Regions from separate parts of the Ensifer meliloti genome, predicted to be linked through region 1. Evidence: riboswitches for the same ligand, from Rfam matches in the RefSeq annotation. Region 1 holds a riboswitch; each other region holds the start of a gene.
The links. Region 1 has a riboswitch for cobalamin ahead of PZL22_RS22375 (aromatic ring-hydroxylating oxygenase subunit alpha). Riboswitches for the same ligand answer to the same signal wherever they lie in the genome.
Positions count from the first base shown of each region.

Region 2: another riboswitch for cobalamin. It lies ahead of bluB (5,6-dimethylbenzimidazole synthase); the one in region 1 lies ahead of PZL22_RS22375 (aromatic ring-hydroxylating oxygenase subunit alpha).
Region 3: another riboswitch for cobalamin. It lies ahead of PZL22_RS04140 (ABC transporter substrate-binding protein); the one in region 1 lies ahead of PZL22_RS22375 (aromatic ring-hydroxylating oxygenase subunit alpha).

Region 1 is NZ_CP120365.1:3,223,779-3,228,048, forward strand. Features, by position in the region: gene PZL22_RS22365 (L-threonylcarbamoyladenylate synthase) at 1-723, opposite strand, end outside; gene PZL22_RS22370 (DUF6656 family protein) at 789-1,382, opposite strand; cobalamin riboswitch at 1,703-1,905, shown strand; gene PZL22_RS22375 (aromatic ring-hydroxylating oxygenase subunit alpha) at 2,020-3,264, shown strand; gene PZL22_RS22380 (FAD-binding oxidoreductase) at 3,261-4,270, shown strand, end outside.
Region 2 is NZ_CP120365.1:707,888-712,157, forward strand. Features, by position in the region: gene PZL22_RS10460 (DUF2865 domain-containing protein) at 137-1,264, shown strand; gene bluB (5,6-dimethylbenzimidazole synthase) at 1,723-2,406, opposite strand; cobalamin riboswitch at 2,452-2,664, opposite strand; gene PZL22_RS10470 (SDR family oxidoreductase) at 2,704-3,525, opposite strand; gene PZL22_RS10475 (phytanoyl-CoA dioxygenase family protein) at 3,897-4,270, opposite strand, start outside.
Region 3 is NZ_CP120364.1:914,631-918,900, forward strand. Features, by position in the region: gene PZL22_RS04135 (GlxA family transcriptional regulator) at 1-237, shown strand, start outside; cobalamin riboswitch at 1,519-1,749, shown strand; gene PZL22_RS04140 (ABC transporter substrate-binding protein) at 1,919-2,986, shown strand; gene PZL22_RS04145 (FecCD family ABC transporter permease) at 2,983-4,026, shown strand; gene PZL22_RS04150 (ABC transporter ATP-binding protein) at 4,023-4,270, shown strand, end outside.

The DNA.
Region 1 (4,270 bases):
GGCATCGAGCCGCACAGCGGCACCGGGAGCGTAATGCGAGGCGAGCATGCCGGGCGCCTCGATGACAGCGCCGGCGGCCTCCGGGCGCTCGATGGCGAGCCCGGTCAGCGCTTCGATCTCTGCCGCGTCGAGCCCCCCGGGCCTCAGCAGCCGCAGCCTTCCGTTCTCGACCTTGACGATGGTCGATTCCAGGCCGATCGCGGCCGGGCCCGCGTCGAGGATGAGCTTCAGCCTGGAACCGAGATCCGCCTGCACATGGGCCGCACTGGTGGGGCTGATCTTGCCCGAGGTGTTGGCGCTCGGCGCTGCCAAAGGCCGCCCGAACCGGGCGATCACCCGGCGCGAGAAGCCGTCGGGCATGCGAATTCCGAGCGTATCGAGACCGGCGGACGCGAGCGTGTGCACGGTGCTCTCCCGCCGCTGCGGCAGGATCAGCGTGAGGGGGCCGGGCCAGAAGGCCTCGGCCAGACGTCTCGAAACCGGATCGAAGGTCACATGCGCCTCTGCCATCGCCAGATCGCAGACGTGGCAAATCAGCGGATTGAACCGCGGCCGCCCCTTCATCTCATAGATGCGGCTGATCGCATCGGGGGTCGTGGCATCGGCGGCAAGGCCGTATACGGTCTCCGTCGGGATCGCGACCGGTTCGCCGTCCGATAGAACCGCGCAGGCTTTCTCGATTGCCCGCTCAGGTTCGGTGCGCGTGTCGATGATTTCGGCCATGGCGTTCTGATCCTTTCCGTCGCTTCCTTAACGGAGCGACCGCAAAAACAGAACGATTTTCTTTGTCAAAGGCTGCGAACGATCCGGCGCAAGGCTTCGTCGCGTGCGCCGAGCATCAGCACGTTCTTCAGCGCCACCTTCGGATCCTGCGTCCGGAAAATCAGCCCGTTGCCGCGCACGTTGCGGTTGACGACGATCCGTTCCTCGCTGGCGTCGGGCTCGATCGCGACGGCGAAATACATGCGCGAGTAGCCCGGCTGGATACGGTCGAAGAAATGGGTCTCGTTCCCGAGCTCGCAGAAGAAGTTCGCGAAATAAAAGGACCAGGTGATCTCGTGCCCATTGGCGAGGCAGGTTTTCGCGGCGGTCACGTGGCAATAGCCGAGATGCGGACTGCTGGGGAGCGCGCGATGGAAAACCATCTTCGGGAACTGGATCGAGGCATGAAACCCGTTGATTCGCCTGTGGGTCGTCTCGCCCGCTGTCGTCAGCTTCCGCGCCGTCTGCTGCGCCACCTCGGCATAACTCAGATACTGACGCTCGTTCGGCATCCACCGGCGTCTATCGATCCGGCCGGTCCGCAGGAACTCGGTGTGAGCCTTGGCTTTCGGCGGCGCGGCCGCCTTGTCGGCAGCGTCGTAATATCGGAGTTTTGCCATGGGCGTCGTCGCGCCATCCTGTCCGCAAGCGGGTTGATCGCGGCGAACGTTAAATCATCACAGTTAACGAATTGGTCCCGGTATGACCGGGCGGGCATCGATCAGACCCTTGTGTTGGCGGGCCGTGTCGCAGAATGGCCACTCGCCTTCGCGCCATGAACGGCGCTGCCGAAAAATCCGCCAGCTGCGCAGGCATTCATCTACTTCCTTGTTTGTTATGGATAATATTGCATGCCTTCGTGCCGCTTGTGTCGCGTCTGGCTGTCGTCTTTCTGGAATCGGATGTCGTCTATTGGCAGTTGCCGGGCCGGTCCTCAGGCTTAGATGAGGACACTCAAGGTGCCGCCTCGAAGGGAGGGCGGAGAATTGGGAAGCCGGTCAAATCCCGGCGCTGCCCCCGCAACGGTGGTGGAGCGAACAGCCACGGCAGAAGGCCACTGGACACCGCGTCCGGGAAGGCGCCGGGCAGGTCCCTTGCGGACGGCTCCAGAGCCCGGAAACCAGCCTTGAAGCAGAAATAGACCGTAGCTGGTTGCGGCGGGCAGCCGGATCGGAGCCAATTGCGTTGCGGGTCCATGCGGCCGGCGCGGGTTCCAGTCCTGCCTCTCCGAAACGGCGGAAAAACGAGGACAAGGGCATGGAAATTCAGACCGAAATGCTGCGCAAGCTGAAGACCCGTCGCGAAGGCTACAGCCTCGACCGCGCCTTCTACGTCGATCCTGATTATTACCGTCAGGACCTGGAGCAGATCTGGTACAAGGATTGGCTGTTCATCGGCCATGATTGCGAAGTCCCGCGGCCGGGGAACTATTTCACGGCGCAGGTCGGCGATTACCCGGTCGTTATCGTTCGAGACAGGCAGGGCGCGGTCCGGGCACTGCACAATTCGTGCCGCCATCGCGGCTCGCGCGTCTGCACGCAGCACAAAGGCTCATCCGCCAAACTCGTCTGTCCCTACCACCAGTGGACCTACGAACTCGACGGCCGCCTGCTCTTCGCGCGGCAGATGCCCGAGGGCTTCGACCCGGCCGAGCACAGTCTGAAGCCGATCCACTGCGAGACCGTCGGCGGTTACATCTTCATCAGTCTTGCCGAACACCCGATGGACTTCCGGCCGTTCCGCGAGACGGTCGCGGCCTATCTCGCGCCGCATCGCCTGGGGGAAACGAAGGTCGCCTTCGAGAGCACCATCGTCGAGAAGGGCAATTGGAAGCTGGTCTGGGAGAACAATCGCGAGTGTTACCACTGCGCCGCCAATCATCCGGAACTCTGCCGTACCTATCCGGAAGCGCCGACCGTAACCGGTGTCCAGGGGGCGATGAACGATCCGGAAATCGGCGCCCACTGGCAGAAATGCGAGGCGGCGGGCCTTCCGAGCGCCTTCAAGATCGCGCCCACGGGCCAGTTCCGCATGACGAGAATGCCGCTGATCAACGGCGCCGAGAGCTATACGATGTCCGGACAGAAGGCTGTCCGCAAGCAACTCTCCACCGGCGTAGACGCCGATGGCATCGGGACGCTGCTCCTCTTCCATTATCCGACGACCTGGAACCACATTCTCGGCGACCATGCGATCACCTTCCGCGTGCTGCCGCTCGGGCCGGAACTGACTGAGGTTACGACCAAATGGCTGGTCAACAAGGATGCGGTGGAGGGCGTCGACTACACGATAGACGAACTGACGCACGTCTGGACGGAGACCAACGATCAGGACCGGCAGATCGTTGAGGAAAACGCCTTCGGAATTCGCTCGCCCGCCTATGAGCCGGGTCCTTATTCCGCCGAACACGAGGGCGGTGTCATGCAGTTCGTCGAGTGGTATTCGAGCTTCATGCTGGACCGCCTTCAGGGCGGGGCCGCGCATCTCTCGCGGGTGGCATGACCATGGAAATGCCTCGCTCCTTTCACCATTTCGACGAGCTCGATCCCTGGAGAGACCGTCAGCACATGCTGGAGTGCATGTCGGCCGTAGCCGAAACCGCTGACGTGATGACCTTCACCTTCCGCTCCGACAAGCCGGCCTGGTTCCGCTACCTGCCCGGGCAGTTCGTGACACTCGAACTGCCCGTCGCAGCCGAGCCGGTGATGCGCACCTATACGCTGTCATCCTCGCCATCGCGCCCGCTTTCGGTCGCGGTCACGGTCAAGGCGCAGCCGGGAAGCATCGGCACCCGCTGGATGTTCGACAATCTGAAGCCGGGTATGATGCTCAAGGCGTTCGGGCCGCTCGGCGACTTCAGCTTCGTCCGTCATCCCGGTGAAAAATATCTCTTCATATCGGCGGGGTCGGGCGTCACGCCGATGATGTCGATGACGCGCTGGATGGCCGACTGCGCGCCGGAAACGGATGTCACCTTCATTTCCTGCGCCCGGCGCCCGGACGATCTCCTCTTCAGATCGGAGCTCGAAGTTCTCGCCCGTCAGATGCCGGGGCTCAATCTCGGCTTCCTCGTGGAGGGGCATGAGGCGCGGCATGGCTGGCATGGTCTGCGCGGGCGCATAGACGCGGCGAAGTTGCCGATGCTCGCACCGGATTTCCTGGAAAGAACCGTCTTCTGCTGCGGGCCCGAGCCGTTCATGGGCAATGTTCGGGCAATGCTGGAAGCGGCGGGCTTCGACATGGCCCGCTATCACCAGGAGAGTTTCCAGCCCGCCGCGGCGCCGGCGGCCGAGGAACTTGCAATTCGGGCCGGGCCTACCGCCGATGCCGGGGCCGGGGCGGCGCGGGTGACCTTTACCATGAGCGGCAAGGAAGCGACCGCCGTTCCCGGCCAGACGATCCTGCAGACGGCCCGCGCCAACGGTGTCAGGATCGGGGCCGCCTGCGAGGGCGGCATCTGCGGAACGTGCCGGGTGTTGAAGATCGCCGGCGACGTCGAGATGAACCA
Region 2 (4,270 bases), 1.1 Mb from region 1:
CCCGCAGCTTCCATCCACGGGCATTGCGAATTAACGCAGATGCCCTCTTCCCGTTGCGCCATCTCGACAAGGTCCTATGATGAGACGGTAAGGCGGACACATCGGCAACGGTCCGCTGCAATGCAGGAAGAAGCACGTGTCCGCGTCCCCGAAGGTGGCATCCAAGATCCGGCGCATCGCGGCGGTTCTCGTACCGCTGGCGCTGGCCGCAGCCGGCCCGGCCGCAGCGTCCGGCGTTTGCGAACGGCTGGGCGCACGCCTCGCCGGCCTTCCCACAGGTTTCACGACGAATGCCAGCCTGCGCGATTTCACAGGTGCGGTCTCCCGCCAGAACATCGAGTTGCGCCGCGCCAAGAACGATCGCCGCCGAATGGAATGCAGCAGCGACAGCGTCGTCGTCATCGGCGGCGATGACGAGGCCGCTTGCGCCGAACTCGACGACACGATCGCGCGCATGGAGGCGAATCTACGGCAACTCAAGGCGCAGCGTAGGCATCTGATCGGCGGTGGTGACGACGACGTTCGTCGGCGCATCCTCGCTGCCATGGAACTCAACGGCTGCTCGGGAGCGCCCCGAGAGGGCTGGGATGCCGGAAGCGCCGAAGGCCAGTTTGCGAGCGCCGCCGACGGCACGGAGGTTCACCGGAACATCCTGCGCGACCTGCCGCCGGACAGCGGTGCCTATCCGCTTCTGCTCGACGCCCTCCGGGCAGAGCTACCGCTCACGGATGACGATTTCGCCGGCAGCCTCAGAACCATGTGCGTAAGGACATGCGATGGCGCCTTCTTTCCCATCTCCTCGCATGCCACGCCGGCAGACTTCGGTCGTGACGCCGATCTCTGCCGCGCGCGATGCCCGGGTGCGGAGACGGAGCTCTACTATCATGTGCTCGCGACGGAAGAAGCCGACCAGATGGTTTCGGCGACGACCGGCCTGCCCTACACCGATCTCCCAACGGCCTTCGCCTACCGGGCGCGCAGTGTCGGCTCACCCGGCATCTGTGGCTGCGGAATCCCGGACCCCGCAACGGATGCCAACGGGCAAAAGGCAGGCTCCGCCGGCAAGCTCACCGTCGTCAGCCCGTCGGTCATAACCATTGGCAGCGAGAAGAAGGCGCCGGCCAAGCCGATAGCAGAACGGCCCTACGACCCGGCCAAAAACAAGGTCCGCGTCGTCGGTCCGTCCTTCCTTCCGCAGGAGGAGAGCGCGATCGACCTCAAGCATCCGCTTGGGCCCCGTTACCAGCCGCTGCAGGAAAACTGACATACGCCGTTGCGAGCATTCTGCAAGCTTGGCGATGCTCTTGAATTCCTTGAGTACCGACTGCGCGGCCTACTGGACTTGTCCTTTGACCGTTGCCGATCAAAGGACAAAAACATGCAGAAGATCAAAGCGCGTCTGATAAGACGCGCGGCGCTGTACGTATCGAAGGACTGCAATCTCTCCTCTTCCTCATCCCTGTGCTTGTCACAGGGATCCAGCAGCGCCGCGTCTGCGGCGCGGGAAGAGTCCTTTCAGCCCAAGGACTTGGTCTGGCTGGATCCCTGTGACAAGCACAGGGATGAGGAGATCAACAAGCCGCGGCGGGTATCCCGAAACTCAACAGGCCTTGGGGCGGGGTGAGGAAAAGTGTGTGCGGTTTTCCGCCGCATCCCGCTCTAACCTCTTGGAATCGATCGCGTTCAAGTTTTTTGGTCGACCGACCTAATAACATCGTGATCTTAACGGACGCCCCAGCCTTCCTCGAAAACGAGATCTTCGAGCGGCAAGCGCTGTCGCCAGCCCTTCGCGGCGAGTTCCGGCTCTTGATACAGCTTGTCGACGAAACCGAGGCACAGCCAGGCGACGATTTCGACATGATCCGGGATTCCGAGGATAGCCTTGATCTCGCTCTCGTGGAAAATGCTGACCCAGCCGACGCCCACGCCCTCCGCCCGCGCGGCGAGCCAGAGGTTCTGGACGGCGCAAACGGTCGAGTACAGATCCATCTGCGGATTATGGGTGCGGCCCAGGACGACCGCTCCGCCGCGCGTCCGGTCGCAGGTCACGCAAATGCTGAGCGGCGCCTTGCGAATGCCTTCGAGCTTCAGCGACCGGTACTTCGCTTGCCTTTCGCCGGAAAACATCTCTGCGGCCTCGTCATTGGCGCGCTGGAAAGCCCGCCAGACTTTCTCCCGCGTCTCGTCCTGGCGCACGAGCACGAAGTTCCAGGGTTGCATGAAGCCGACGGACGGCGCCTGGTGCGCCGCACCGAGCAGGCGGGCGATCAGTTCCTCGGACAGTGGTTCGGGCAGGAACTCGTCGCGCACGTCGCGGCGCGTCTCAATGGCACGATAGACGGCAGCGCGCTCGTCCGACGAAAAAGCTCCGGCGGCCGTAAGGCAGCCGTTCGGGTCAGGCAGCATCGTTCGATCCCCAACAATGCGGAAACCTCCCGCCGTCCGCGCGGGGCCGGTCTATCTCGCCAGGCCGGTCTTCTGACTTCGGATCATCCGTTCGCGCCGCCTTCCCGAATAGCTTCAATATTCAGTGGCAAAGCTCTGAAAAGATTCAGAGCTTTTTTTGGCGAGAACGTCCCCTTCACAGCGTTGGGCACGTGCCGGAGCTGCACCGGCTTCCCGATTCTCCCGCATTTCGCGGGCACCTGACGGCGGCATATGGCCACAGGTCCCCACGAAAGGCAAGGCAAGCAAGCGGGAGCTTCAGAGCGGCGCCTCCGGATGAGGCGAGGCGCCATAGGCACCCCAGATCGACTGATCGAAGCAGATGACGGAACCCGTCATGAGGCCGGATTCTGCCGATGAGAGATAGGCGCAGGCACGCGCGACCTCGGCCGGGTCGACGAGCCTGCCGAAGGGCTGGCTCGCTGCCGCCTTTTCGAGCCAGTTCGCCGGCGCATCGTGATATTCGCGCTGGATCCGGTCTTCGCCTTCCGAGGCCATCCAGCCGATGTTGAGGCCGTTGACCCGTATCCGGTTGCGAAGGACGGCATAGGCGGTGTTCTTGGTCAGCGTCTCGAGTGCCCCCTTCGACGCACAATAGGCGGCGATGAAGGGCTGACCCGCCTTCGCCGACATGGAGCCGATATTGACGATCGTGCCCTCCGTCTTCTCGCGCCGCATCACCTTTATCACCTCCTGCATCAGGAAGAATGGCGCCCGCACATTGACCGCGAACATCCGGTCGAAGAGTTCCGGGCTGGTGTCGAGGATCGTACCCCTGTCGGTGATCGCTGCGGCGTTGACCAGCGCATCGACGCGGCCGAAGGCGCGGTCGCAAGCCGCCACGACCGCACGGGCATCCTCCACCCGCTCGAGATCCGCCGGTACGTAGACGACCTTCGAACCCGTCGCCGCGGCGATCTCGGCAGCTTTCGCCTCGCCCTTCGCCGCGTTGCGCCCGCAAATGACGACGCCGGCGGCGCCGCGCTCCGCGAAGAGTGCGGCAATCGTGGCACCGAGCCCCTGCGTGCCCCCGGTCACGATGGCGATCTTCCCGTCCAGTCGGGCGTGGTCCGTGCTCATCCTGATCCTCCCTTTGAGATGTTGGTGAATATGCCTTGGTGAGCGTGCATTAATGCCTGTTGAGATTTGGGATACCCGCCGCTACTTGTTTGATCTCCTCATCCCTGTGCTCGTCACAGGGATCCAGCCAGACCAAGTCCTTGGGCTGAAAGAACTTCTCCCGCGCCGCAGACGCGGCGCTGCTGGATCTCTGTGACAAGCACAGAGATGAGGAGGAGAGATTGCAGTCCTCCCCACGCTGACCGACGTGCTCGGCAACCTTGTCCGCACCGCCCTACGCGCCGACAAACCCACCAGAGCACCACCGCCATCATCCATCTCGCAGTAGCCGTGATAAACTCAAAATCTCAAAAGGCCTTAAGCCAAGACGGCTAGCTTAGCTTTTTCGCCGCCTGATCGGCCAGCGCTTCGGCAAACGCTTCAGCACTCCATTCGCCGGCGAGCGCTTCGTGCATCAGCTGTGCCTGCGTCCTGGGCGCCAGACCGCCAACCGGCGGATCACGATCGAGATTGGTCGGGAACGAATACCCCTCGGCGCACGCGGCAACCGCATTGGCAATTTCGTCCTGCGTGAGCTTGCCTCCGGCCGCAAGGACTTTCAGAGCCGGAAAGAGCACGGCGCACATGTGTTCGCGATCCACCGTTTCCATCGCCCGGCCGAAGGCGGAGGATACCTGCAGAAGATTGGCCACACGCTTGATTCCGGCAGACCGGTTGCTGCCCGCGGCGTGGAAAAGCGCCGGGT
Region 3 (4,270 bases), on a different replicon from region 1:
CGCACGTTCCTGCGCCGTTTCAAGGCGGCGACAGGAATGAAGCCGATCGAATATGCGCAGCATCTGCGCGTCGGCAAGGCGCGTGAGCTCCTGGAGTTCACCAGACGCTCGGTCGAACAGATCGCCTGGTCCGTCGGTTACGAGGACGCGGCCGCCTTCCGCAAGCTGTTCCACCGCATCGTCGGGCTGTCGCCGGGGGACTATCGGCACCGTTTCGCCGTAGCAGCTGCCGGATAGCTTGCGCGGAGGACGGCGGCGTGCCGACGTCGCTTTTTTCGCGCCCGCGGCTGCGGAACAAATTTTCGTCTGAAGAATTAACAGGTGTCGCTTCTGTCCCCCAGCGACATTCAGGACCCCAACCTGTTGCAGTGCCCGCGTCATCCCCTGCGCGGGCACTCGCATGTCTGCGAAACGATTCCCCGCCGGCCTTCGGTCGGGGACGCAAGCGGGACCCCGCCAAGCGGCGAGGCCCCGCCTCAAGTGTCGCTGAAAAGGTTTAGGTCCTTGTATAGGTGGGAAGGCAAGAAGCTAGAGTGCCATCCGCGCCCATCTATAGGACCTTGGTCCGACCCCGTAAGGGCAAAGGTCTTAGGCCCGTTGCCAGCTGTGTCTCAGGGTACATATTGCAGCATTCGCTGCCGCTGGAGCCTGGAGCGGACAGTGTCTGCGGTCTGCCGCCGGCATTCCGCTCTGGCTCCTTGCACGATCACGTTCCATGATTTTGGGTCGACGGGGCCTAAAGTCATCGTGATCTCGGCAGGGGAACAACTCAACCGGATGGATCTCTCCCATGGCATTGTCGGACTACGGACGGAACAACACTGTTTCTGAAACGTGTCTCAGGACGCTCACTCACCCGTTGACGAACCTGATGTGCATTATCGCGGCCGTGTCGATTGCCGTTTTCGCGAGCGTACCGACAGGCATTCCCCCATACGTGCTCGCACCGATCGGTTTCATGCTGGTGGTCGTGGTTGACCCTTCAGAAATTGCATCCAGATTGAAGGCGCGCTCCGCAAGCCGGGGCGCCACGGCCGGCCGCTCGGAATCGGTGGCCGACGGCTGGCAGGCCAGCGGAAACGGGTGGAGCCTTACATTCCAACGCAAACGTGGCTCGACGAGAGGAGCGGCTCGGTCGAATATCGCCGCCGCGGCAAGGGAACGCGCGGCCGATAGCTGCCGCCGCTGAATTCGAGCCTGAACGCCTAGCGCCGCGCGTCGCCGACGCGCGGCGTTTACGCGCCCTCGCCACAAGCGAACTGATCGCCAAGCTCTGAAGCATGAAGGCAACAGGGCGAAGGCCGCCACAAGCCTCAGGACGCCCCATCGTATGCTGACGAGAAGGTGAACTCCCCCCGCCTTGCAAGCCTGTTGCCGGTACAGCGCAGAGCATCTGCTGTTGACGAATGTAATGATATAACATATTGAAATTGTCGTAATGAAATATCGCCGTAGCATTAACCGGATCGCGTGTGGGACATAACCGTTGCCTTCCACCTTGACCGGCGGCTGCGTTCCACATTAACTGGGACCGACGGTTCCCCTACCCGTGAGGTGGAGGGGATTAATAGGGAACACGGTGCGGACGACCCAAGAGGGACCAAGACCGTGGCTGCCCCCGCAACTGTAAGCGGATCGTCGTTCATCCTGGTGGCGCCTAGGCGCCAGCCACTGCGCGTACTGCGCGGGAAGGCAGATGAGCGACTTCTGTCCGTGAGCCAGGAGACCTGCCGTCAAATTCGATCCAACGTCACGGGCGGGGATGCCCGGAACAGGAGCAAGCCATGACCATCTTTCGCGCCTTACGGCGCACGCTTTCATCAGTTTCCCCGAGGTCCAGCCGTCACTCGTTCGATCGAACCCTATCGGCAGGCTGACGATCACGGCCGCATAGCGGCCTCACATTCGGGGACTATTCATGAACAACTTTCTGAAACGACCGCTCATTGCCGGTCTCATCACCTTTTCCGCAGGCGCAGCGGCTCTCGGCCATCCCGCCTTCGCTACCGAGACTACCTATCCGCTGACACTCGAGAATTGCGGACGGCAGATCACGTTCGACAAGACGCCGACGCGCACCGTCGCGATCGGCCAGAGCAGCACCGAGATCCTCTATCTGCTCGGCCTTGCGGACAAGGTCGCCGGCACCGCCCTCTGGGTCGGCCCCGTCCTTGAAGGTTACGAGGAGGTCAACGCCAAGGTCGAGCGCCTGGCAGACAACGATCCGAGCTTCGAAAGCGTACTTGCCAAGAAGCCGGACATGGTGGCGGTGCAGTTTCAGTGGCAGGTCGGCCCGGAAGGCGTGGTCGCGAGGCCGGAGCAGTTCGAGGAGCTCGGCATTCCGGTCTACACATCGCCATCGGATTGCACCGGCAAGGAGAATTCGGCGGCGAGCGACGGCGTGCGCCGGCAGGTCTTCACCATGGACCTCGTCTATCGGGAAATTCGCGAGCTGGCGCATATCTACAATGTTCAGGATAAGGGCGAGAAGGTCGTCGCCGAGCTGAAAAGCCGAGAAGAGGCGGCGCGCGCCAAGGTCGCCTCGGCCGGGGACAAGCTCTCGGCCGTCTTCTGGTTCTCCAGCGCTGCCGATGCCGACCCCTATGTCGCCGGCAGGAATGGCGCACCCGGCTACATAATGGCGGCGCTCGGGATCGAAAACATCATCGACACAGAAGACGAATGGCCGACGGTCGGCTGGGAAACCATCGCCAAAGCCGAGCCGACCATGATCGTTGCCGGCTCCATGGAACGTCGACGTTACCCGCTCGACAGCCTCGACGCCAAACTCGAATTCCTGAAGACCGATCCCGTGGCGAGCCTCATGCCGGCAGTCGCCAAAGGCTATGTGTTCGCCATGGATGCGCAGGCGATGAACCCGACGATCCGCACGATCGAGGGCATCGAAGCGCTGGCGGATGCCATCGCCGAGGCCGGACTTGCCTCCAAGGCGGGGCTGGCCTCCAAGGGTGGGTTGGGCAAGTGAGCCGCGTGCTGACCCTGGCCGGGCGAACGGGGACGGGACGCGTCGGCACGGCTCTCGCCGCGCTCGTCATCCTCTTCGCAGCACTCTGGATGGGCGCTGCGATCGGCGAAACGGCGATCCCGTTCAAGACCGTTGCGCAGACGGTCGCGAACCGGCTGTGGAACGCCGGCTATCCGCTGGCACCGATCGACGAGGGCATCATCTGGAGCTACCGGCTGAGCCGGGCGGTCGTGGCCGCTTCCTGCGGGGCGTCGCTCGCGCTCTCCGGGGCCGTGCTGCAATCGCTGCTGCGCAATCCACTCGCCGATCCCTACATTCTCGGCATCTCCGCCGGCGCCTCGACGGGCGCGGTCAGCGTCGCCATCCTTGGGGTGGGCGCCGGTCTGCTGACGCTGCCGCTCGGCGCCTTCATTGGCGCGCTGGTCGCTTTTGCCCTGGTGAGCCTGCTGGCGGTGAAGGCCGGCCGCGGCACCGCGGCGATCATCCTGGCAGGTGTGGCGGGATCACAGCTCTTCAACGCGCTGACCTCCTTCATCGTCACAAAGGCGGCGACGGCCGAGCAGGCGCGCGGCATCATGTTCTGGCTGCTCGGCAACCTTTCGGGCGTGCGCTGGCCGGATGCCTGGCTCGCCGTGCCGGCGACGCTTCTCGGTCTCGTCGTATGTCTCTGGCATGCCCGTCCCCTGGACGCGTTTACCTTCGGGTCGGAATCGGCTGCCTCGCTCGGCATCTCGGTCAGGCGAACCTATTTCGCGCTCGTCGGCGTCTCGGCGATGATGACGGCGGTGATGGTATCCATCGTCGGGTCGATCGGTTTCGTCGGACTGGTCATCCCCCATGCGGCCCGCATGCTCGTCGGCGTCCGCCACGGTGTCCTGCTTCCGGCAGCGGGGCTCATCGGCGCCGTGTTCATGATCCTCGCGGACATCCTGTCGCGCGTTCTCATTCCCGGGCAGGTCCTGCCGATCGGCGTGATCACGGCGCTCGTCGGCGCCCCGGCCTTCGCGTTGATACTCGGACAAAGGAGGGACCGCGCATGACGCTTTCGGCGCGCGGGGTTTCATGGGCGGCCGGCGGGGTGGAGATCCTGAAGGATGTCTCCCTCACGGTCGAGACGGGAGAGTTCCTCGGGATCATCGGCCCGAACGGTTCCGGCAAGACGAGCCTGATGTCGCTCATCTCAGGCATCCGCAAGCCGAAGAGGGGGGAGGTGCTTCTGGACGGTTGTCCGATCGGGACGCTCGGCCGCCGCACGGTCGCGCAAAGGCTCGCTCTGGTCGAGCA